Regions from separate parts of the Paenibacillus sp. Cedars genome, predicted to be linked through region 1. Evidence: riboswitches for the same ligand, from Rfam matches in the RefSeq annotation. Region 1 holds a riboswitch; each other region holds the start of a gene.
What was found. A riboswitch is a leader RNA that binds a small molecule or an ion and turns the genes downstream of it on or off. The one in region 1 is predicted to bind cyclic di-AMP.
Positions count from the first base shown of each region.

Region 1 (7,347 bases):
GCTGAAATCCGCTTTCATACAGCGCCTTCGGTATAAACCCGAAGGCGCTTTGTGTGGTTATTCATAATGGTTTATATTTATGGTTAATAATATATAATCTCCTTGGAGAGGAGGAAAAGCATGGACGATTTTGCTAAACAGCTGCAGGAGCAGGAGAAGGCGCTTGAGAGTATTCGCCATAAGCTGGCATTACTGCCGGATCTGCCCGGCTGTTACCTGATGAAAAATCAGGATGGAACGATTATCTACGTGGGCAAGGCCAAGGTGCTGAAGAATCGGGTGCGCTCTTATTTTACCGGTAGCCATAACGGAAAAACCCAAATGCTCGTTTCGGAAATTCGCGATTTCGAATACATTGTGACAGGCAGCAACATGGAAGCACTCATTCTGGAGTGCAACCTGATCAAAACACATCAGCCCAGATTCAACGTGCTGCTGAAGGATGATAAAACCTATCCATACCTTAAAATTACGAATGAAGAGCATCCTCGTCTGGAAGTGACCCGAAGGGTGCTTAAAGATAAAGCGAAATATTTTGGCCCCTACCCGAATGCGTATGCGGCACAGCAGACCAAAAAGCTGCTGGACCGGATGTACCCTTTGCGCAAATGCGGTGTCATGCCTAAAGAAGTGTGCTTGTATTATCATATGGGGCAATGCTTGGCTCCATGCGTGAAGGAAGTGCCGAATTCCGCGTATGAGCAGATTACCGGCGAGATTAACTCTTTTCTGAACGGCGGACATGAAGAGATCAAGAAGGAATTGCAGCGCAAAATGCAGGAGGCCGCGGAGGATTTATATTTTGAGCGTGCCAAAGAGCTGCGGGATCAGATCATCCATATCGATACCTTAATGGAGAAGCAGAAGATTACGACCACGGATACACGGGACCGCGACGTATTCGGTTATGCTGTGGATAAAGGCTGGATGTGTGTGCAGATTCTGTACATGCGGCAGGGGAAAATGGTGCAGCGCAACAAATCCGTCTTTCCGTTCTACGGGGATGCGCACAGTGACTTTATGTCTTTTATTGCCCAATATTACAGCGACAATCCTGCACTGCCGCAAGAAATTTTGCTCCCTGGCCCTCTGTTGATAGAGGAAGCTGCTGGTTCAGTAACCGCAACGGGAACCGTTATCGAAGCTGAAAGCGTACAGGGCAAGGAGAATGCCGCGGATTCGGCGAGCCAGCCAACTGCAGGTTCTGCGGAAGAGCTGCAGGAAGCCTTAGTCCAGGCTCAAGAGGAGAAGGCGGAGGCAGAGGGTATCGTGGATGCCGCCGGCGGGGCTGCCGCCTTGCAGGAATGGCTTGGAGTGAAGGTACACGTGCCGCAGCGGGGCTTGAAGAAACAGATGGTGGGCATGGCATCGGATAATGCGAGGGTTTCCCTGGACGAGAAGTTCCGGTTGATCGAGCGCGATGAAGAACGCACCTCGGTTGCGGCGGCTAATCTGGGTGAAGTGATTGGACTCCAGTCGCTCAACCGGATTGAAGCATTTGACAACTCGAACATACAGGGGAGCAATCCGGTATCGGCCATGGTGGTATTCACCAATGGGAAGCCGGATAAAAAGGAATACCGCAAATACAAAATCCGCACCGTCCTGGGACCGGATGATTATGATACGATGCGTGAAGTGATTCGGCGGCGGTACGAGCGCGTCTTGAAGGAGAACTTGCCGCTTCCCGACCTTATCGTGGTTGATGGAGGCAAGGGACAAATCTCTGCGGCCATCGATGTATTGGAGAATGAGCTGGGACTGTTTGTCCCGGTATGCGGGCTTGTGAAGGACGCCAAGCACAAAACGGCGCAGTTAATGATCGGAGATCCACCGGAGCCGGTAACACTGCCACGGGACAGCCAGGAGTTCTATTTACTGCAGCGCATCCAGGATGAGGTTCACCGCTTTGCGATTTCCTTCCACCGCGATCAACGCGGCAAATCGATGGTATCCTCGAAGCTCGATTCCATTCCCGGCATAGGGGAGAAGCGCCGCAAGCTGCTGCTGAAGCATTTTGGCTCGGTCAAAAAAATAAAAGAGGCTTCAGTCGAAGACTTCAAGCCCCTTTCCATAGGTGAAAAATTAGCAACGCAAATTCTTAATGCACTTCGTGAGGAGGAGTCGTAACATACGGCTTCTCTTTTTTTGTCGGATTGAAACGGTATATCAAATAAGCAACAATTCCCGGCAGCACCATGTAGAACACCCCGATCAGCAAGTTAGCGGTATCCTTGAGCATAATGAGGCTGAGGCCCATCAGAATGCTGTTGAAGATGACGTGGGAGAACATGGCCGCGAGATACCCGTATCTCAAGAAGATGTAACTGAACAGCAATCCGATGATGACCAGCTCGATAGGCCTCGAGATCACGGGGTATATCGGATAAAGCGTATGCCCCAGCGCCCAGATGAGCGAGGTGATCAAACTTGCCACAAAGGTATTGCGAACGATTTTCTTCAGCATTTTGATACCAAACAGCCGGTATACGGCTTCCTCCGATATGCCTGCAAACCAGGCCATCAAAGGGAACAGCCATGGATACAGCATATTGTATGGCGATTGCGTGGCATCGGTTGTGGACCATGTATTCAAGGTAAGGCCAAGAACAATAAAGATCACAGATTGAACCCCGAGCAGAATGAACGCCCACATATACCCCAGCTTCATGCTATCCAGCACATAACGTCCATACCCGGCTTCCTTGGCCCGCGGCCATGGGTTGAGGCCGTCTTCTTTTTGCCACAGCCCGTTGCCTCCGACCAAGGAGAAGTAGAGCAGCGCGGAGAAGATAAGCGAATAAACCGCATAGAATATCATCATGCCGAGAATGCCGGTGGAAGACATGCCCTCGGATTTGAACACGGGTACCAGATTGTACGTATTCAGCATTTGAATAACGAATAGCAGCGCCGATAGGAACAAGCCGCGTTTAAACGAGGTGTAGGCTCTGGTCTTCACGCTGTACACAATGGCAAGTATGCCAAGAATCAGGGTAAACAAACCGTAACCCGCCAGCGTTAGCAGTGTTGCATCTTGAGTCTGCTTGTTTACATAAGCGGAATGCGCAGCCGGAATCGAGAAGGATGGCTCATAGGAGCGTAATTTCCCGTGCTCGAAGGTGAAGCGCAGCTCCAGCACGGAATCGCCGATCTTGGTTTCCGGATCCACGTATTTCAGCCGGGGTTCTCCTTCCCGCGTAACCAGCTTCAGATGCGAAATATCGTAGCCTGCACGCTTGAGCCAAGGCTCGGCAAGCTGCTGCTTATCGGCCAAAGTCATGCCGTCCTCTACGACAAGGAGCATTTGTTTCTGCACTTTACCCTTGTTCAGTTCAATCCGGTCATAACTGGAGCGGGCAAAATCATACGAGAACCCGACGATGCCGGAATTCTGCATATGCACGTCCACATTGAGGGCATCGCCTCCCGGCTCGCTGAAGCGAACGCGGTATACGTCATAGGGATATTTGGCCTCAAAGGTTTTGTTGTACTCCGAGAGTTTCTTTTCCCTCGCTAAATATCCGTAAAGCTCCGATTTGGATTGATATGTAATCAATGTCTCCTCAGCTTCCGCAGCGGAGAACTGCAAGTGCTCCTGTGCGAACCTGGAAGCGGCTTGCTGGGCTTGTGCTTTGGATATAATATCCGGAGTGGCCATCTCGGTAGAATCCGTATTGGCTGATGGAAATACCTGAAATAACAGGAACAAAATCAGGCCAACTGCGGCAGGCGCGATGAGCTGCTTCAAGTTGGGCTTCAGCCTCAAAGGCTCTCTTGCACGATTCATGAATTTCCTCCTCTGGAAAGTTGATACTCCACTGGGTATTAGAGCTGCCTGATGAAGAACGCATAGAGCCAATATAACATAGATATGAAAGGGATAAGCAGCTTATCCCAATTTGGTAATAATGAAATAAAACGATGAAAATGAATGAAAGGTTTCGAAAATGTTAGAGAACCATACGCTTGTATTCTTGAATATGCCCAATTCGAGCTCTTTTAAAGACTTTTTGGGTGAAAAACGGCGTTGGGTTACGTACCGGATTGGGTTATAATCACATCATGCTTCAAGGAACCGAATATTCCAGCCGAATTTCGTACTGAAAATGGGGGAACCATGTAATTGGGGTGAATTTCATTATTCTATAGAATAATGAATAGGGCGACCTGTGGAAATGCCCGAATCCGTCAGCTAACCTCGTAGGCTGCAGCACAGGAACCAGACCGTAAGGGGCACTGCGTTTTCCAGTGTCTTTTTTCTTTGACTTTTTTTAAGAAGGTGACGGATTGAACTCCAAATTAAAATGGCTCAGGTTGTCCCCGCCGCAGATTCTGGTGCTTGGTTTTGCGGCCATTATCTTCATCGGGGCTGCATTGTTAATGCTGCCGATTTCCAGTAGAACCGGCGAGCCGCTTGGATTTATTGATGCATTGTTCACTTCGACATCAGCAACGTGCGTAACGGGTCTGGTTGTGGTGGATACAGGGACAACATTCAGTTCTTTCGGTCAGATCGTGATCATGCTGCTGATTCAGATTGGCGGGCTCGGCTTCATGACGATGGCTACTTTGTTTGCCCTGGTCCTCAAACGGCGAATTTCCCTCAAGGATCGTCTTGTCCTGCAGGAGGCGATGAATCAATCCTCGATGGAAGGCATCGTAAGGCTGATTCGCAGAGTATTGTTATACTCACTCGTGATTGAGGCTTGTGGCGCTGTACTGCTGTCTATCCGGTGGGCGTTTGATATGCCGATCGGAAAAGCGATATATTACGGTGTTTTTCATGCGGTGACCATGTTCAACAATGCCGGTTTCGATTTGTTTGGCGATTTTCGAAGCTTGACCGGGTATGTATACGATCCGGTGGTAAACGTGGTCGTGATGTTTTTGATTGTTTCAGGCGGTATTGGCTTCATTGTATTGTCTGATCTGATTGACTTTCGGAAACAGCGGAGACTGTCATTGCATTCCAAGGTGGTGCTCTCTATGACAGGAGCGCTGCTGCTGCTCGGATTTATCGTTATTCTCATATTTGAATTCACCAATCCGCGAACGCTCGGCTCCCTCAATTGGGGCGGGAAGTTCTTAGGAGCGTTGTTCCAATCTGTAACGCCGCGCACAGCGGGTGCGAATACTATAGATATTACGGGCCTAAGGCAGGCCACACAGTTTTTCATCGTGATTCTCATGTTTATCGGCGCATCTCCCGGATCAACCGGGGGCGGTATCAAAACAACGACGTTTACCATAATGGTTGGTGCGGTCATCGCCATGATGCGGGGACGCGACGACATCGTCATGTTCCGTTATCGGCTTGCACAGGAGCGGGTACTGAAGGCGTTAACCATCGCACTTCTCGCCTTGCTGCTCGTTCTTGCGGTCTCCATGATTCTGTCCACGACAGAGGAAGGGGAGTTCCTGGAAATCCTGTTCGAAACAACGTCCGCGTTCGGTACGGTGGGGCTCTCGATGGGCTTAACGCCTGATCTGACCGTGTTCGGCAAAATATTGATCAGTATTACGATGTTTGCAGGACGATTGGGTCCGCTGACACTTGCTTATGCACTAGGGCCGAAAAAGGGTAAAGAATTATATCGTCATCCGGAAGGCAAAATGATTATTGGATAAGGAGTATAGGAGAGACATGAAACCAAAGCAATTTGCAATTATCGGTTTAGGACGATTTGGCTCCAGCCTGGCGCTTGAACTGATGGAACAGGGATATGAGGTGCTCGGCATCGACCGGAACGAAGAGGTTGTCGAGGATATGAGCGAGCTGCTAACACATACGGTGGTCGCGGATGCTACAGATGAAGAGGTGCTTAAATCACTCGGGATCCGCAACTTCGATTGTGGGATTGTTGCAATCGGGAATGATATCCAGATGAGTATTTTATCCGCCATCTTGTTGAAAGAGCTTGGTGTTACCACGGTAGTGGCCAAGGCGATTTCGGTCCTGCATGGCCGGGCTCTGGAGAAGCTGGGCGTGGACCGGGTCATCTTTCCGGAGCGGGATATGGGCATTCGGGTAGCTCACCAGCTCGTTACGCCGAACCTGCTTGATTATATCGAATTATCCAAGGACTATTTGATTGTGGAGATGACGGTTACGGACTGCATGGACGGAAAAACACTGAGCGAGCTGAATACGAGGGTTCGTTATGGCGTAAGCGTGGTAGCCCTGAATAAGCAAACCGGCATTATTGTGGCTCCGACCGCCATGGACGTGGTGAACTCGGGCGATATTATGGTCGTTATCGGATCCAATGATAACGTAGACCGCTTTGAATCTGAAGTCGTGAACATGCTTGAGAAATAAATATAGAAGAAAAACCTGACGGCTATGATCGCTGTCAGGTTTTTTTTGATTTTTCCTCTTCCAGTCTCCGGAACAGAATCTCTGTCTCGTCAATCCACCTGCTGGCCGCTTTGCTGAGCTCCGAGGCCTGGCCGTAAATCAGCGACGTCGTTCGACGGGTTTCGATGAGTGCGGGAATATGAATGTCGACCAGTCCGTTATCGGATAATAACTGTGGACGGAGGTACGACTTGGGCAGAAGTGCTGCCGCCTTGCAGGTAGGAATCAAACGGACGATCGCCTCGAAGGAGTCAATTTCCATTCGAATATCCGGCATAATGCCCCAGCGGTGGAACAGGTCATCCGTCAGCTTGCGGTACCACGTTCCGGTCGAGAAGATAATCATTGGCAGTCCTTGGAGCTGCTCAATTCCGACGTCCTCGATGTCAGCCAGCGGGTGCGATGAGGGAATGACAAGCTCCAAGTGGTCATCAAACAGCGGAATGCAGTTTAGGCCGGGCTGGTTGATTGAGGAGGCAACGATGCCGACATCCACCCGCTTATCTCTTACATACGAAACGATTTCATGGGTTTTGCCGGTAATCAGCTTGATTTCGGCTGCAGGATGGCGCTCCATGAATGCATTGACCAGCGGGGGCAGCGTCGTCTGAAGGGTGGTCAGGCTGGCACCCAGATTGATCGATATTTGGTCGCCCTCCCGGTAATGGGCCAAAGTCTGCATGAATTTGAGCTGCTGCTGCCGCTGCTCCAGGGCAAAGGTGTACACAATCTGACCGATGGAGGTGAGCTCCAGGCGTTTGCCGCGGCGGTTAAAAAGCTGCAGTCCGAGCTGATCCTCAAGCTTCGCTATTTTTCTGGACAGGGCTGGCTGTGACAAATTAAGCAGTTTGGACGCCTGATTAATGCTGGATTGCTCTACAACGACGGCAAACATGTCCAGTTCCTCGAACATGAAATTCCTCCTATATAAAATAGACATACGTGCAAATAATTGCTTATGCGTATAGATTATAACGATTAATAAT
Region 1 covers NZ_CP020866.1:533,455-540,801, forward strand. The annotation lists gene uvrC (excinuclease ABC subunit UvrC) at 121-2,130, shown strand; gene B9D94_RS04105 (CPBP family intramembrane glutamic endopeptidase) at 2,102-3,790, opposite strand; cyclic di-AMP (ydaO/yuaA leader) riboswitch at 4,080-4,225, shown strand; gene B9D94_RS04110 (TrkH family potassium uptake protein) at 4,291-5,631, shown strand; gene B9D94_RS04115 (potassium channel family protein) at 5,648-6,322, shown strand; gene B9D94_RS04120 (LysR family transcriptional regulator) at 6,357-7,274, opposite strand.

Region 2 (7,347 bases), on a different replicon from region 1:
CCGCGAACAATATTTCTAGCTGCCCGAAAGACAATATCTCCACCTATAACAATGTAAGCTACTGCAAACAGTGCAAATTCTAAATAACCGGAGAAAGAAGAAAATAAGCCAACCGCAGCAATAGCGGTACCAAACAATAAACGAATTAACATCCGTTTCGTATTTTCATTTCCATGTTCATGAGAATGTCCGTGATCATCTTCATGACCGTGACTGTCCTCTGAATGTAAGGCCCCTGCTGCAGATTTGTTCTTTTCAATTACTCGGATATGAGGCTCTAGTGTTTTCACTTTCTCCTTGGCTTTCGATACAATGTTTTCAACCTGTCCGTTCGCAGTTTCCATCGTTAGTGTCTTCGTTACAAAATTAACGGAACAGGAACTTACACCTTCAATTTTCTTAACACCATTTTCGATTTTCATTGCACAATTAGCACAATCTAATCCTTCTAATATCAATTCTTTTTTAACCCTTTGTTGTTGAGCTTCCATCATATAATCTCCTTTCCACCAACCTTGCCGTACACACATGAACAATTATTCATATGTTATTTAAACTCATTATATTCAAATGAAAACTTAGTTGTCAATTATTTCGTACATTCTCCTCTAAATTAGGTGAAGACTTCTAAACACATCAAAAAAAGCACCAGCAGCTGACTGCGGGTGCTTTCATGTTATTCTCCATGCATTGTATGTTGTAGGGTTTGTGTAAAAATCTGCTCGATGTGCGTATCATCCAATGAATAAAACACCGTCTTGCCCACTTTACGACGTTTTACGATCCTCATATTACGAAGGTATCGCAGTTGATGCGAGATCGCTGACTGTCCCATCTCGAGTAATACAGAGAGATCATGGACACATAATTCTTTCTGCAATAAAGCATTGATCAATTTAACCCGAGTAGGATCACTGAAGGCTTTAAACCAGTCTGCCACTTGAACAGCTGCTTGCTCATCAATCATTTCGGCCTTAACTTGTTTTAAATCAGCCTCTGATCCAAAGCATGATGTGTCACAATCTTCAATCAAGGGATCCTTCTGCTCCATTTTCGTAATCACCATCCTATTTACCATTACCACTTATTTTATAGCAAAGGCACAAAAAACGAAAGGATTACGATTAACAATCCGAATTTTGTCAGAAGAAAAAGTCTCGAACGACTTCTACCCTATTTTTATTCTCTCAGTAGATAATCAACAATACGCTTAGCATCATACTTCACCCATCCAAGCAGCGCTGACCCTCTTGATGTTTGCCACGGTAATCCAACAAAGTAGAGTCCTTTTACAACGGATACACCTTCCATATGATCAATATGCCCATCTTTAAATGCCGCTTCTATATCTATCCAGTGATCATCACGTTTAAAACCTGTAGCCCAGATAATGTTGTCGATATGTATGGGAGATTCTTCGTTCTGAAAATACACCGTTTGATCTACTATCTTTTCCGTCCTTGCATGAAGTTGTATCCTTCCTTGTTGAATGAGCAGCTTTAACTCTTTTCCATAAATCTGTTCTGGCATTGCATGCAACCATTTACCTAACGTACTTTTGCGGTTTGCTGTTAAAAAGCCCACCTTGTCGAAATACCAAAAAATACTCTTCCCGAAAATATGTAACGGTTTATACTGGATCTCACCGCTTGCAGACAGATGCACATCAAAATCATCTGCCAACTCACTGGCAATTTGGGCCCCAGAGTTTCCTGCACCTACAACAAGAACACCCCCTTCCTTGAGATGGTTCTTATTTCGATATTCAGAAGAATGTAATTGTATAACTGCATCACCAAGCTTGTCATGAAAGGAAGGAACTAGTGGCTTCTGAAAAGGACCGGTGGCTACTATAACTTTTTTTGATCTAAACGTACCCTTCGTTGTGGAGACTTCAAAGATTCCATTGTTCATGTTTAATGATGTAACTTGTGTATTGCTTTGAACAGGAAGTTCTAAACGCTTCGCATAATTTTTCAAATAATCGGCAACCTCATTTTTATGTGGTAAACCTTGAGGATCACCTTGAAAGGGAGCACCAGGTAAACTATTATACATTCTTGGCGTAAACAGATGAAGAGAATCATAGCGGTCTCTCCATGAATCACCAACCTCCCTGTGACCATCAAGGATGAGGAAATTCACTGAATTTTGTTTGAGATAGTAAGCAGCCGCAAGCCCGGCCTGACCTCCACCGATGACAATAGTATCTAACATATAAATATCATACCTCCTATAATATTTTTACTTAAAGTATCATATGAGCATTTATTCATCAATAATGAATATCTCAATATTGAGTATCGGCAGAAATGTAGATCTTCTATATAGGCATCAAGTATTTGGTGTTTTGTACACTTAATTATAAGTACAAACGTATGTCTAAGAAGGAAACACGATTGCAAACCTATGAGGGTAACATTGAATTGAAATCATAAAACAAGCCCTTCATTTATGAAGGGCTTGTTCATTTTAATTATTTCAGTTGTAACTTCCGACCATCATCATGTAACTTTTTTGACTAATGGTTCTTCTTGCAGTTACATAACGTTGTTTGTAATAGGTTTCTGACAGTTTACTTATCCTTACACCCTTACTACTGGACGAATGTGCAAATTGACCATTGCCAATATAGATTCCAGCATGAGAAATTCCCCTGCCACTCGTATTAAAAAAAACTAAGTCACCCGGTCTCAGATTAGCTTTTGAGACTGGAGTACCCACTTTGGCCTGAGCACTCGATGTACGTGGCAAATCTAAGTTGAATTTATCAAAAATGTAAAGAATAAAGCCGGAGCAATCGAAACCACTTGAAGTTGTACCTCCCCATTTATAGGGTGTTCCAACGACTTTACTTACTTCAGTAGTCAACTTAGGTTGATTATCTGCAAACGCACTGGCTGCTCCCGAAGATAATATAATGGCAGACCCTAACAACGACAGTAAAATTTTCTTCAAGATTATTTCTCCCTTCGATGCCTACGGAGTTAGCTGAGGGTTCGGTAGAAGGATCCCTATACTCCCTTTACTACAAGAATAATTCACCCAAAAATGGTTCCCCCGTTTTCAAAAACGAAATTCGGCACAATTTATGAATTTTTTGTAACCCTACATAATGTAGTCCATTTTTTCTCGATTGTCAATCTTATCATTAGAATTCTTTCCCTCCTTAAATTAATGTTAAGATTTGTTCAAATCCCGTACCTATTGGACTTATATCAGGACATTATTCAAAAAGAATTCATTTTGAACGCAGAAGCAAATAAAACAATACTGTAATACTTTTGCAGAGGTTCGAAATATAAATAGCAGTCGAACCAAGGTCGACTGCCTCTTATATTAAATTAATTAAGGTCTATTGCTGGCGATTGGGTCTGCATATCGTTCCTGATGTTTTCTAAACCTTCGGTTTGCAATAAGGCTTATGGCAATAAGGACAATCAAGACACTTAATAGCTGCGAAACACGAACAGTACCATAACTCATTTCGCCTTCGTGAAACAAAAGCCCCATCGGTGACCAAAGCAATTTCATCAACGCTGCAAGCCAGTTAGAGGCATACCAAGCTAAACTGTCGGTACGCAGTCCTTCGATAAAAAACCGTCCAATGGAATACCAAGTGAAATAAGTCAAAAATAATTCCCCTGAACGTAGAAAAGGCTGACGTCTCAACCATAAGAGCAACAACAAACCAACAAAATTCCATATGGACTCATACAGAAAGGTCGGATGATAATAGACACCCTCGATATTCATTTGATTGACAATAAAGTTAGGCAGATGTAATGTTGTTCTGAGAAAATCCTCAGATACTGGCCCTCCGTGAGCTTCTTGATTTATAAAATTTCCCCAACGCCCGATCAATTGTCCTATAATCAATCCCGGAGCACATAGATCTGCAATGCGCCAAAAATTATAGCCACGCAAACGAAAGAAAAAAATCATAGCCATAATCGCTCCGATTAAAGCTCCGTAAATGGCGATTCCACCATTCCATATTTTGAAAACGTCCCAGAAGTTATTGCGGTAATCTTCCCACTTGAATACGACATAGTAAGCTCTAGCCCCGACGATAGCGGATGGCACGCCTACAAGTACCATATCCAAAAAGAACCCCGGATGGATCTGATACCGTTTGCCTTCTTGTATAACAACGATAAGACCTATGAGTGCAGCTACGCTTAAAATAATCCCGTACCAGTATAATTGAATTGGCCCTAATCGAAATGCAATTGGATTAATCGCCTCGTACAAATCCTTTCACCTCAATCCCACATCGTTTGTAACCGATGTATTGAGTAGTTCATAATTAATTAAACACCCTATATTTACATAAGGAAGGCGATACACTTTGAACAATGATACTTTTCTTTCACTTCTCAAGCCTAGGATTATGATTTTAAGCTCACTGTTACTGTTTACTATGATTAGTATCGTTTTTCTGACGGATATCTATTTTATCGATTTCAACAATACCGTTCATTTGATAGCATATTATATCTGTCCGTTTGTCATCCATTTACTATTATCCCTTTTCGTGAAGAACAAAGTGTCCTGGTTACTTGGTGCAACGCTAACAACTATTATCTCATTAGTACTGATTCTAGTAGTGGTTTTGGTGTTTTTTTAGCTGTTAGGAACCTGATTTTGGGTTCACACCAGTCTCAGATCTTGTAAGTATCATTAAGATTGTAATTAAAATAAAGGCTACTAATGCGAGAAAAGGAATCGTTATAAAACCAAACCAATTAATGTATTGTACATTACACGGCACCCCGTTCGTGCAGGGCTTGATCTCCGCAAATCCAGGGACTTTCTGCTCCAAGTAATGAAATAATGAAACGCATGCTCCAAAAATCGAAAATGGAAGCACATATTTTTTTATCCTTGTCTCACTGTAAAAAGCCGCAATTCCTAGAATGATACTGAGTGGATACATTAGTATTCTCTGATACCAGCACAATTCGCAAGGAATAAATCCTCTTATCTCGCTAAAATAGAGACTTCCAAGCGTTGCTGTAAGTGCGACAACCCAGGCTAAATATATTGTTTTGTCACGTACCACTACTCGATCCTCTCCCATCTATTCCTTAAGTTGCGCATTGATTAAGGAAGATATCTCCTCATAATCAAACGGGTTCGATACCATAACATTATTGATCATAATCGTTGGTGTTTGTTGTATATTATATTCACGGACTAATTCCTCATCTAAACTAACTTGGTCTTCGATCTGCTTACTTCCCATATCTTCTTTAAGCTTCGCTAGATCAATATTGGGCGTATATTCTTTAGCAAGCTCCAGCGCCTTATCTGGGGTTAGCCATGCGTTATCATGCTCCTCTGTTGCAGGTTGTGCATTAAATACTTCATGGTGAAATGTCCAAAATGCGTCAGGATCTTGCAGCATTATCGCTTCTGCAGCAAGTGCGCCTGTTTTTGATTCTTCACCATGAAAAAGAACATTAATATAGGAGAATGATGCTTGTCCTGTTTCGATAAAGTCCTTCGAAAGTTGTGGCATTATATTCTCCCCCCACGCTTTGCAGGAGGGACATTTGTAATCACCAAACTCCACGATTGAAACCTTTGCATTTTGGTCTCCTAGGGTAGGCTGATTTTCCGTAACCGGTGGATTATCGAATGCCCCTTCCGAACTTTTTGATTTCTGACTGCTTTGGTTTATCAAAACCAAAGCTACCATTAGCCCTACAATGATGATGGTAAAGATAACTAGATTTCTTGATGATTTCTTCTTATTATTCATGTTTCACCTCAGCTATTTATTCGTTTAGTGACCTTTTAGATGTTACTTACTTGCCGTTTTATATGTTTATCACCGCCTTAACTCCACATCTCGATTAGGTTAAAAACCTGTAAATCCGCCGTATAACCCAATTAACCAGATGGTGATCTTGGTCATTTGATCTGTGTAAAGCAATATTCCCGTGAGCACCATCATCGCTCCGCCAATTTTCATCATTAGTGAAGAGTACCTTGAGATCCATTTTAATCTGCCAATAAAAAAAGCCATAATAAGAAACGGTATTCCAAACCCTAGCGTATATGCGCTAATATAGCCCACTGCCTTTTCAGGATTTGTAACTCCCATAGCTAAAACGGCTGAAAGAATGGGTCCGATACACGGCGTCCATCCTGCAGAGAATGATAATCCAACTAATATGGATCCAAGATATCCTGACGGTTTATGCTTGATTTGAAACTTCCTATCCTTCATTAAAATCTGTAACTGAATAACTCCAAGCATGATTAATCCCATGACAATCACTAATAATCCGCCTAATTTTTGAATCAATTCGCGATTATTTGAAAATAAATCTCCTACTAAACTGGCTGATAACCCTAATGCGAAAAAAATGACAGAGAATCCTAGCATAAAGCATATGGTATGAGCAAAAGCCTTCTTTTGCATGATCCCCTTACCATCCTTTAACTCCTTAACAGAAATCCCGGTAATGTAAGATATATAGGATGGATAGAGCGGAAGACAGCAAGGAGATATAAAAGACAAAAATCCTGCTGCAAATGCTATCCATAGAGTCAAATTGTCTGGGCCCATAGTTAACTTCCTTTCTGCAATGAGAAAAAATCAATTATTTGGGAATTATGCAATGCTTGTGGTCTAAGTATTCGATGAGTCAATTTTCACATCATAAACTTCAATGGGGTCATCATGTTTCTCCTTCCGATACCATCTTGCTGAAATGATTGCAAGTGTGACTACAAATGCGGCCTCTTGCGTCATTTTCATGATAATCCCACCTAATTGTTGATCATCAATGGGACTCAAAAATGAAAGTAGTTGTGGAGCATTCACATATGGATCATAAAGAATGTTGCCGGCAAAAATTATGGCTACACATGCTGGATATAACAGAATTGCATTGGCTGCAATGTACCCTAACTTTTTTACATTGGATAGTTTATCAAATTCCGGTACAGGGCACATGAGTGGCCACCACATCTGAAATGACGCAATCACTAAAAAAACATGATATAAGCCTCCTAGGAATGGGATCTCCATCAGCTTATTAAAAACTACTGGGAAATGATATAAGGATAAAGCAGAGTTAAATAGAAACATGGCTAAGATAGGTCGACTAAAAAATGAGAGAAACTTCGAGGAAAACTTGGTATTTAATAAAGGGCGTATTAACCATGATGGCGTACCTAAATAAAAAAACAGCGGCATAATAAAGTATAATAAAGCTTGCTTCAACATGTGAGCGCTAAATAACACATGATGACTAAACGCATTGATTGGACTTCCAACCGCTATATAAAACGTAAACAAACCCGAAATAAACCATATTTTTTGTCCGGTTC
Region 2 covers NZ_CP020864.1:11,217-18,563, forward strand. The annotation lists gene B9D94_RS00060 (heavy metal translocating P-type ATPase) at 1-494, opposite strand, end outside; gene B9D94_RS00065 (ArsR/SmtB family transcription factor) at 677-1,051, opposite strand; gene B9D94_RS00070 (flavin-containing monooxygenase) at 1,180-2,217, opposite strand; gene B9D94_RS00075 (C40 family peptidase) at 2,482-2,958, opposite strand; cyclic di-AMP (ydaO/yuaA leader) riboswitch at 2,962-3,095, opposite strand; gene lgt (prolipoprotein diacylglyceryl transferase) at 3,349-4,254, opposite strand; gene B9D94_RS00085 (disulfide oxidoreductase) at 4,634-5,083, opposite strand; gene B9D94_RS00090 (DsbA family protein) at 5,084-5,767, opposite strand; gene B9D94_RS00095 (cytochrome c biogenesis CcdA family protein) at 5,867-6,580, opposite strand; gene B9D94_RS00100 (cytochrome c oxidase assembly protein) at 6,644-7,347, opposite strand, start outside.
Region 2: another riboswitch for cyclic di-AMP. It lies ahead of B9D94_RS00075 (C40 family peptidase); the one in region 1 lies ahead of B9D94_RS04110 (TrkH family potassium uptake protein).

Region 3 (7,347 bases), 1.1 Mb from region 1:
AAACAAGCTTGGCAATTATTTCTTGATGATTTTCGCTATTATTCAATAGCATCAGCTGTCGAAGTGTCAGGTATAATCAATTATTTTCCAATATGCGTTTAATGAAGGCCGGGAAGGGTATATAAAAGGTAAGGATCTTTATGAAGGGCTGCCAATAATGCTGATGAAGTTGTTTCTGAATTAATAAATTTATATTTTTTTTGAAAAGAGGGAACTTTTTCGTTGTCCCAAACGTTATAGAGGTATACACAGTGAACAAAAGAAAAAAGCCGCTGGGTGAGATCGGCACAATCTCAAAACTCCAGGGCTCTCTTATAAGGATAAATCAATAAAGTTCCAATTAGTTGTAGTTTACAGCTACAGACTTGTACGTGCTTTGACTCATCACTCGCTTAGCGCCCACATAGCGCTGTGCGTAATAGCTTTGGCTTAGCGGACTGACAATGACACCGCGAGAAGATGAGGAATGAGCGAACTTTCCACCCCCAACATAAATACCCACATGAGATACACCTTTACCGGATGTGTTAAAGAACACGAGATCGCCAGCTTTCAAATTGCTCTTGGATACTGCCGTACCTACCTTGTATTGAGCGGTAGATGTTCGTGGCAGGCTGAGACCAAGCTTCTTGTAAACATAGGTGGTGAAGCCGGAGCAGTCAAAACCATTTGTTGTGGTTCCACCTGTTTTATAAGATACACCAATGGCTGGTTTGATTGCGGTATTTAATTTGGAATCGGCGAAAGCGCTTCCGGTCCCTAATGTGAGCGCGAGGGCCAGGCCGAGAGAAACGGCCGTTAACTTCTTTTTCAAAACGAAATGCTCCTTCCAATGCCTGCGAGGTTAGCTTAAGGGTTCGGTTGAAGGTCCCCTATGATCCCTCTCTTGCGAGATCAATTCACCCAAAACGGATCCCCCGCTTCCCAATCGATATGGGAATTCGGCTCCTTAAAATGTTGATGAACCCATTCATTGACGTCTGACGTTCCAACATGATTAACGAAATAACATAGTTCCAGCAAAAGTTACAGTAAAGATGACAAAGTTGTTACTAACATATTCGTTATTTTAGCAGAGTATTAACATTTTGGCAAACGAGGAAAGTGTATATTTAAACAAAAAAACCTGTCCCAGTCATGCTGGAACGGGTTTTTTTGTAATTTCGCGCTCTGAAATTTGTAATATGGAGGATAAATGAAATCCTATTTTCTGTAAAAATGGCAGGGATTAAGATCCATGTCGCTTCCGGTTACAGTTTATTCGCGAGCCTGTCGATCATACTATTGTAACGAAATGTAACTTCTAGGAGTGCTGTGAGGATGATGATTTCCACAGATGATACTGGGAGGAAATTACCCAAATTTGGAAAAGTCCATTTAGAAAATAGGAGGCCTGCTGAATAATTAAACCGATCAGTCCTGCCCAGATGAGTGAGGCAGAGCTAAGGAGCAGAAGTATAACAACGGCGGCACCGCCCACGGTTATGGACAGGAGGACTGCCGTGCCCAGATTGTTGAAGAGAGTTAGAATAGAGCTGATCATACCGGAATCACCGATACGGCCAAACTGCATATAGAGCAGGGATATCCGAATCAGATAGGCATACAGGAACCAGCCTGCCGCATAGGGCAGCGCGTGGAGCAGCAGAGCGGGCTCCTGGATGCCGTTGAGCAGGATCGGGAGAATTTTGGGCACAATCCAGTAGCCGGGAGCAAAGGTGAGGATCAACTCGATCAGATAGAATATCGTCACGGGTTTCCACAGCTTCTGCATCCCCGTGAAGAAGAACAAGCCGCGTTCACCCTGGGCTTCCTGGTGGAGGTTATAGAAGATGCCTGCCCGTATGAGCGGGGTGAGCACCATCCGGATGAGCAGCAATCCAGCCAGAAGCCATCCGTAGGTATGGACCGTATTGCTTAACGTCAGGCTCATCTCTCCCTCGTAGAAGAACAATAGCCGGCTCAGTTCGTTAGGTGCAGAGTCTGGATACCGCATCAGAAGGGGAACGACGGCTGATTTTACAAGTCGGTACAGGCAATATCCCCACAGCAAACGGTATAAGAAGAGCAGAATAGAGACGTATAATTGGTCTTTAACACTGGTCCACCCTTGACCTGCATAAGTTTTCATGTGCTCCCCCCTCACCATGACAGGCTGCCGAACAGCGTCTCCACGAGTTTGGTAATGCTGAGATTCCAGCGTGTCACCACTTTCGGATCCATTCCTGCCTTCATATAATTATTGATGTGTTTGTTCTCAAGAACCATGGAGTATTTCGGGTCAACCATCGCCCAGGATAGCGGCGAGGTGTAGTCCAGAGTGTAAGTGACTTTACCGTCCTTGCCACTCCAGGTTCGCTCCACGGTCTTGCCGTCCTCGAACGCAAATATGATCGGGACATCGGTTACATCTCCGTCTTTGCTTGTAATCTTGACCGTAGATTCATACTCTGGATTGTCCTGCGTCCCTTTATTTTTGGTTTTGATCAGATCGATTGCGACGTCCGCCATTTGGTTTCCATATACATACTGGTCAAAATAAGACTGCCAGGAGGTTTTGCTTACTTGTTCAACAACCTTCTGGAAGTCGGACGTGGTGGGGTGCTTGAAACGGTATTTCTGGGCATAGGTGTTCAGAATCTTCTCCATCATCCGCGGACCGACCTGCCGTTCTATGCCTTGCAGTACAAGTTTCCCTCTCGTGTAAACGTTCAGTGCATAGTTTTCGTGGGAGCTGTATTTCCAGGAATCCATTTTCAGCGGTGCAGGTGAGGTAATCGACGCTCCTTGAGCTGCGGTGTTGGAGGTAATACCGTATTCCTTCTCCATCACTCTCTCTTCAGCATAGGTCGCAAAGGCCTCGTCCAGCCAGGCTTCCTCAAACTCGTTATTCGCAATAATCCCGTAAAAATATTGATGGGCGATCTCATGGATGACGGTTCGTTCCAGCTCGTACCCCGGTGAATCATTTCTGGCACCGAAGGCAGTTACCAGCGTCGGATACTCCATGCCGCCGGCACCGTTGCCCGATTCAGGCGGCACCACGATGGACAACGTGGAGTATGGATAGGATCCATACCATTTACCAAACGAAGCAAGTGCGGATTTGGCAGCATCGAAGTATCGGTCCTTTAAGTCTTTATGCACAGGATCGAGATACAGCTTGATGCGGACACCCGGTACACCTGGCGCAGAGAAGGCTTCTTCTGCCGTGACAAAGTTCGGTGATGCTGACCAGGCAAAATCATGGACATCGTCCGCATAGAATTGATAAACCTTCTCGCCATTCGTCTTCTGTGCGGGCTTCGTCGGGAATCCGGTAGCGGCAACAATATAATTTTCGGGAACCCGGATTCGAACGCTGTAGATGCCGAAGTTGGAATAGAACTCGGAGTTGCCGTGATATTGATGGAGGTTCCATCCCTCATCCGTTCTTCCACGAAGACCTGCCGGCTCATAGACTGAAATTTTAGGGAACCATTGGCCAGCCATAATAAAATTCTCGGTGGTGCCCATGCGCGCAAATATTTTGGGAAGCTCGACTTCAAACTCCATATGGATGGTGATGCTTTCCCCACTTTTTATGGGTTTTGGCAATCTTAGTTTGACAAGGCTGTGATCCTTGATATTGCCGTCATCCGGTTGAACGAATTGAAGGCGATGCGTCAAGGCCAGGCCTTCGGTTGTTTTCACGCTGGTAATGGTCATGGAGCCGTATCCGTCATCAGGCATAGGATCGGAACGCAATCTGCCGCCCGATTCCTTCATGAACGTTGTTTCGTTGGATGAAAATGCATTGGGATACAAATGAAAGTACAGCTCGTTTACGCTTTTTTTGCCTGGATGGGTCCAAGTGAGTGTCTGTTTGCCCTTAAGCTTGTTCTCTTCAGGCTCGTACCGAACATCCATGTGATATTCCACTAAACGGTCGCTCAGCGCCGGAGCGGGAACATCAGGCTGCACCTTAGGCGGCGAGAGAGGGGACTTCTCCACGGCGGAGACCGAGGGCTTGCCCGCATTTGGGGCAAGGGCGGACGCTGAGGACCCTGGATTCAGAAATATCGGCATCGATCCTGCAAGCAATCCAAGGGCGAGCAAGGATGATAGAAAGACTTTGGCACGTGGTGGGACCATATCGAACAACCTCCCGTTGACAAGCATCTAGTGCATGTATATGTTTGCTTTTGGGGGATTATTAGTTAAAATAAAATTATTGGGACATGGTTATCAAATTTGGCAGCCGTCACGTAAGGATCGGCTCTGAATATAGGAGGTCGGCAGCAGTGGAGAATGAAGATCAGAAGCAGGGTGCCAAGAAGCAGATCGCTTTGAATATTATTAATAGCAAGAGTAAGCATAAGGGGTTTGGATCAGGCTCCATCGATCTGAATAGTTTGTCTCCTGTCATCATCGACAATGGTGAGGCTCGAGTGGATATTGGAGCGATGCATGCCAAGAGCAAGGTGGAGAAGGGAATTCGTTTCAGCATGAATCGCGATGACGTTCCCAATGGACGCCAGGTGTGGATCGTGTGGGTGGCTGTAGACCGTACTGTGGAAGGTCAGCATTATGCAGGCATGACTGCCTGCGAGATGTGGATAGACCATGAGGCCCGCCGAGGCTGGAAGATCCTCGCGGATCATGTCAATAAAATGGATGCGGCCATGAAACGCAAAATCAATCTGGATGGCCTGGGTGATGTAGAGAAGAAGGCGCTGCGTGAACTGTTGATCTCACGCAACGAAGAATGGTGGAATGCTTCACCGGACGAGTTCAAGGATGCTCTTCAGACAACGGAATCATGAAATCGGCAAGTTATATGATAAGCCTGACATAATAAAGAACCTGCAGGATTCATAACGAATCCTGCAGGTTTTCTGTTTTTTTAAAAAGGCAGTGTGTAGGTGTGCTTCGCGATTTTCCCCAAGAAAGGGTTTTTGAAATCGAAACTCAGCTTACCATTGGCATATCCTTTATAAGTCAGCCCGTCACCGAAATAGCCGACTTCATTGGATGGATACTCTTCAATCATGTCCTTGCTATCGGCATCCAGAAGTTCAGGATAGATCAGCTTCGCTGTGCTGCCGGCAGGATGTACGACGTACAGTGTAGCTTGTTTATACGGACGGACGAGCAGGAAGTCCCCCTCAATGGCCTCGATTATAAATTGGTCATCCACGCCTGTAAGCTCAGCGAGATTGTAGGTCTTGACCGTTTTACCCGTTGGATGTACCAGCTCCAGCGTACTGCCATTCATCATCGCGATGTTGCCTTTGTAGCTGAGTTGGTCTCTGCTGTAATTGATCCCGGCAAAATTGGAGTGGCTGGTTTTGGAATCCTTGAGAATTTTGTTGTCTTGAATAAGCACACGGTATCTCTCTTGATGAATATGCGGCTCGCCGTAATCGTTCGTAATATCGGCAACGTAGGTGCTGCTGTTGATTCGATGTGCGCTTATGCTCAGAAGTTCCAGATTCTCAACCGGTAAACGGCCGACTTGGACAGGCGTGGTTCCGGCTTTACCCATCAACAGTGTCCCATAATCGCGGTTGACCCAGAACAGGACATTGCCAACAGCAGTATAGGCATAGCCTCCCTGTGAGCCAAAGGTCGTCGTTAGCCCGGATTTACTGTCATACTTGAGGGGAATGCTGAAACCCTTGGTAATGAGACTGGCTGGAACGTAGGTCACACCTTTTTTTACCACTGGTGCAGCTTCAAGCTTCAGAACGGTGCCCTTGGAATTGACTGCGCGTGACTGTCCAACTGTAATGCGAACAGATTGTTTCGGACTGTTGATATACAGCTCGTTTTTCCCTGGAATCGTAAGCTGCAGATGCAACTGTTCAGAAACTTCCTTCAGCGGTATAAACAATACGCCCTTATTTGTATATGGTTTATGCTTCACATCCAGAGCGCCCCAGGCTTTGCTCTGTGATGTTGAGGCTTCTGCTGCATGGGCAGGTACGGTTATGAGGGATGAAGACGTGAACATTAATGAAAGTGCTAAGGATGCGGTGCCTGCTAATTTAATGAATTGAACGGTTTTCATGAAATTCCTCCTTGGTGGTTATCACTCCCATCTATTTAAACGTCTGGCTAATGGAAAATGTTTCTCTAAATCACGAGTTCATGTAAAAAATGAGAGATAGAAAAAACAAAAACCGGAGCTGCTCCACAAGGGATACAGCTCCGGTATTATTAATATCCTGACTTTAACTCCTTATCCTTGCCCAGCAGGATGGTGAGACCCAGCAAGGTAACGATAATGGTTGCTCCCATGTCCGAGATAATCGCAATCCAAAGTGTCAGCCATCCCGGGATCGTGAGCAGCAGTGCGATGGCTTTCAGCGACAGGGAGAGCCCGATATTCCACTTAATAATCTGATTAACCCGTCTAGCCGTTTTGATGGCCCCGGGCAGCTTCCCAAGGTGATCCTGCATCAGCACCACGTCGGCGGTTTCAATGGCACTGTCGGTTCCTTTGCCCATCGCGATGCCAAGATCGGCCGCCGCCAGCGCAGGGGCATCGTTAATGCCGTCACCGACCATGCCGGTTTTTTTACGGGAAGAAAGCTCCCTGACCTTGGCAACCTTTTCTTCCGGCAGCAGGCTTGCGAATACACGGGTAACCCCGGACTGCTTCGCAATGGTCTGTGCGGACTGCTCATGGTCACCTGTCAGCATGACCGTATCGGTGATACCGGCCTCGTGAAGCTTGGGAACGACAGTCGCAGTCTCCGGCCTGATCTCATCGGCGAGTCCGAATTGACCTAATACGCGCTCCTCGCTTACGGCTGCAACGATGGTGTAGCCTTGGCTCTTCAATCGGCGGATGTCTTCCTCCACGGCGCGGATATGTTCTTGCTGTCCCTGAACATGTCTCAGCACGTCCTCGCTGCCAACCCAGAATAAGTTGCCACCGATTTCAGCCCGAATCCCTTCGCCCGGCAAAACTGTAATCTGCTGAGGTTCATTAAACATGCACTGCGGCTGCTTGATCTCCAGATGTTTCATGACGGCCTTGGCTAGCGGATGGAGAGAGGACTGCTCCAGTGCGCCGATAACACCATAGAATTTATTCTCATCGTATACCGTTTCCGCATAGACCGCCGGCTCACCCTTGGTCAGCGTTCCTGTCTTGTCAAAAGCAATGGCTTCCAGCCGGCCAAGCTGCTCAAGATGGACCCCGCCTTTGATCAGGATACCGTTGCGTGCTGCACGGGTCATACCGCTGACAAGTGCAATGGGTGAGGAAAGCACGAGTGAACAAGGACATCCCACGATCAGAATGGACAGACCCTGGTAGATCCAGGTCATCCAGGGCTGATTCAGCAATAAGGGTGG
Region 3 covers NZ_CP020866.1:5,801,909-5,809,255, reverse strand. The annotation lists gene B9D94_RS28000 (C40 family peptidase) at 341-814, opposite strand; cyclic di-AMP (ydaO/yuaA leader) riboswitch at 819-957, opposite strand; gene B9D94_RS27995 (hypothetical protein) at 1,304-2,131, opposite strand; gene B9D94_RS27990 (M1 family metallopeptidase) at 2,143-4,134, opposite strand; gene B9D94_RS27985 (YwhD family protein) at 4,284-4,805, shown strand; gene B9D94_RS27980 (stalk domain-containing protein) at 4,886-6,052, opposite strand; gene B9D94_RS27975 (heavy metal translocating P-type ATPase) at 6,202-7,347, opposite strand, start outside.
Region 3: another riboswitch for cyclic di-AMP. It lies ahead of B9D94_RS28000 (C40 family peptidase); the one in region 1 lies ahead of B9D94_RS04110 (TrkH family potassium uptake protein).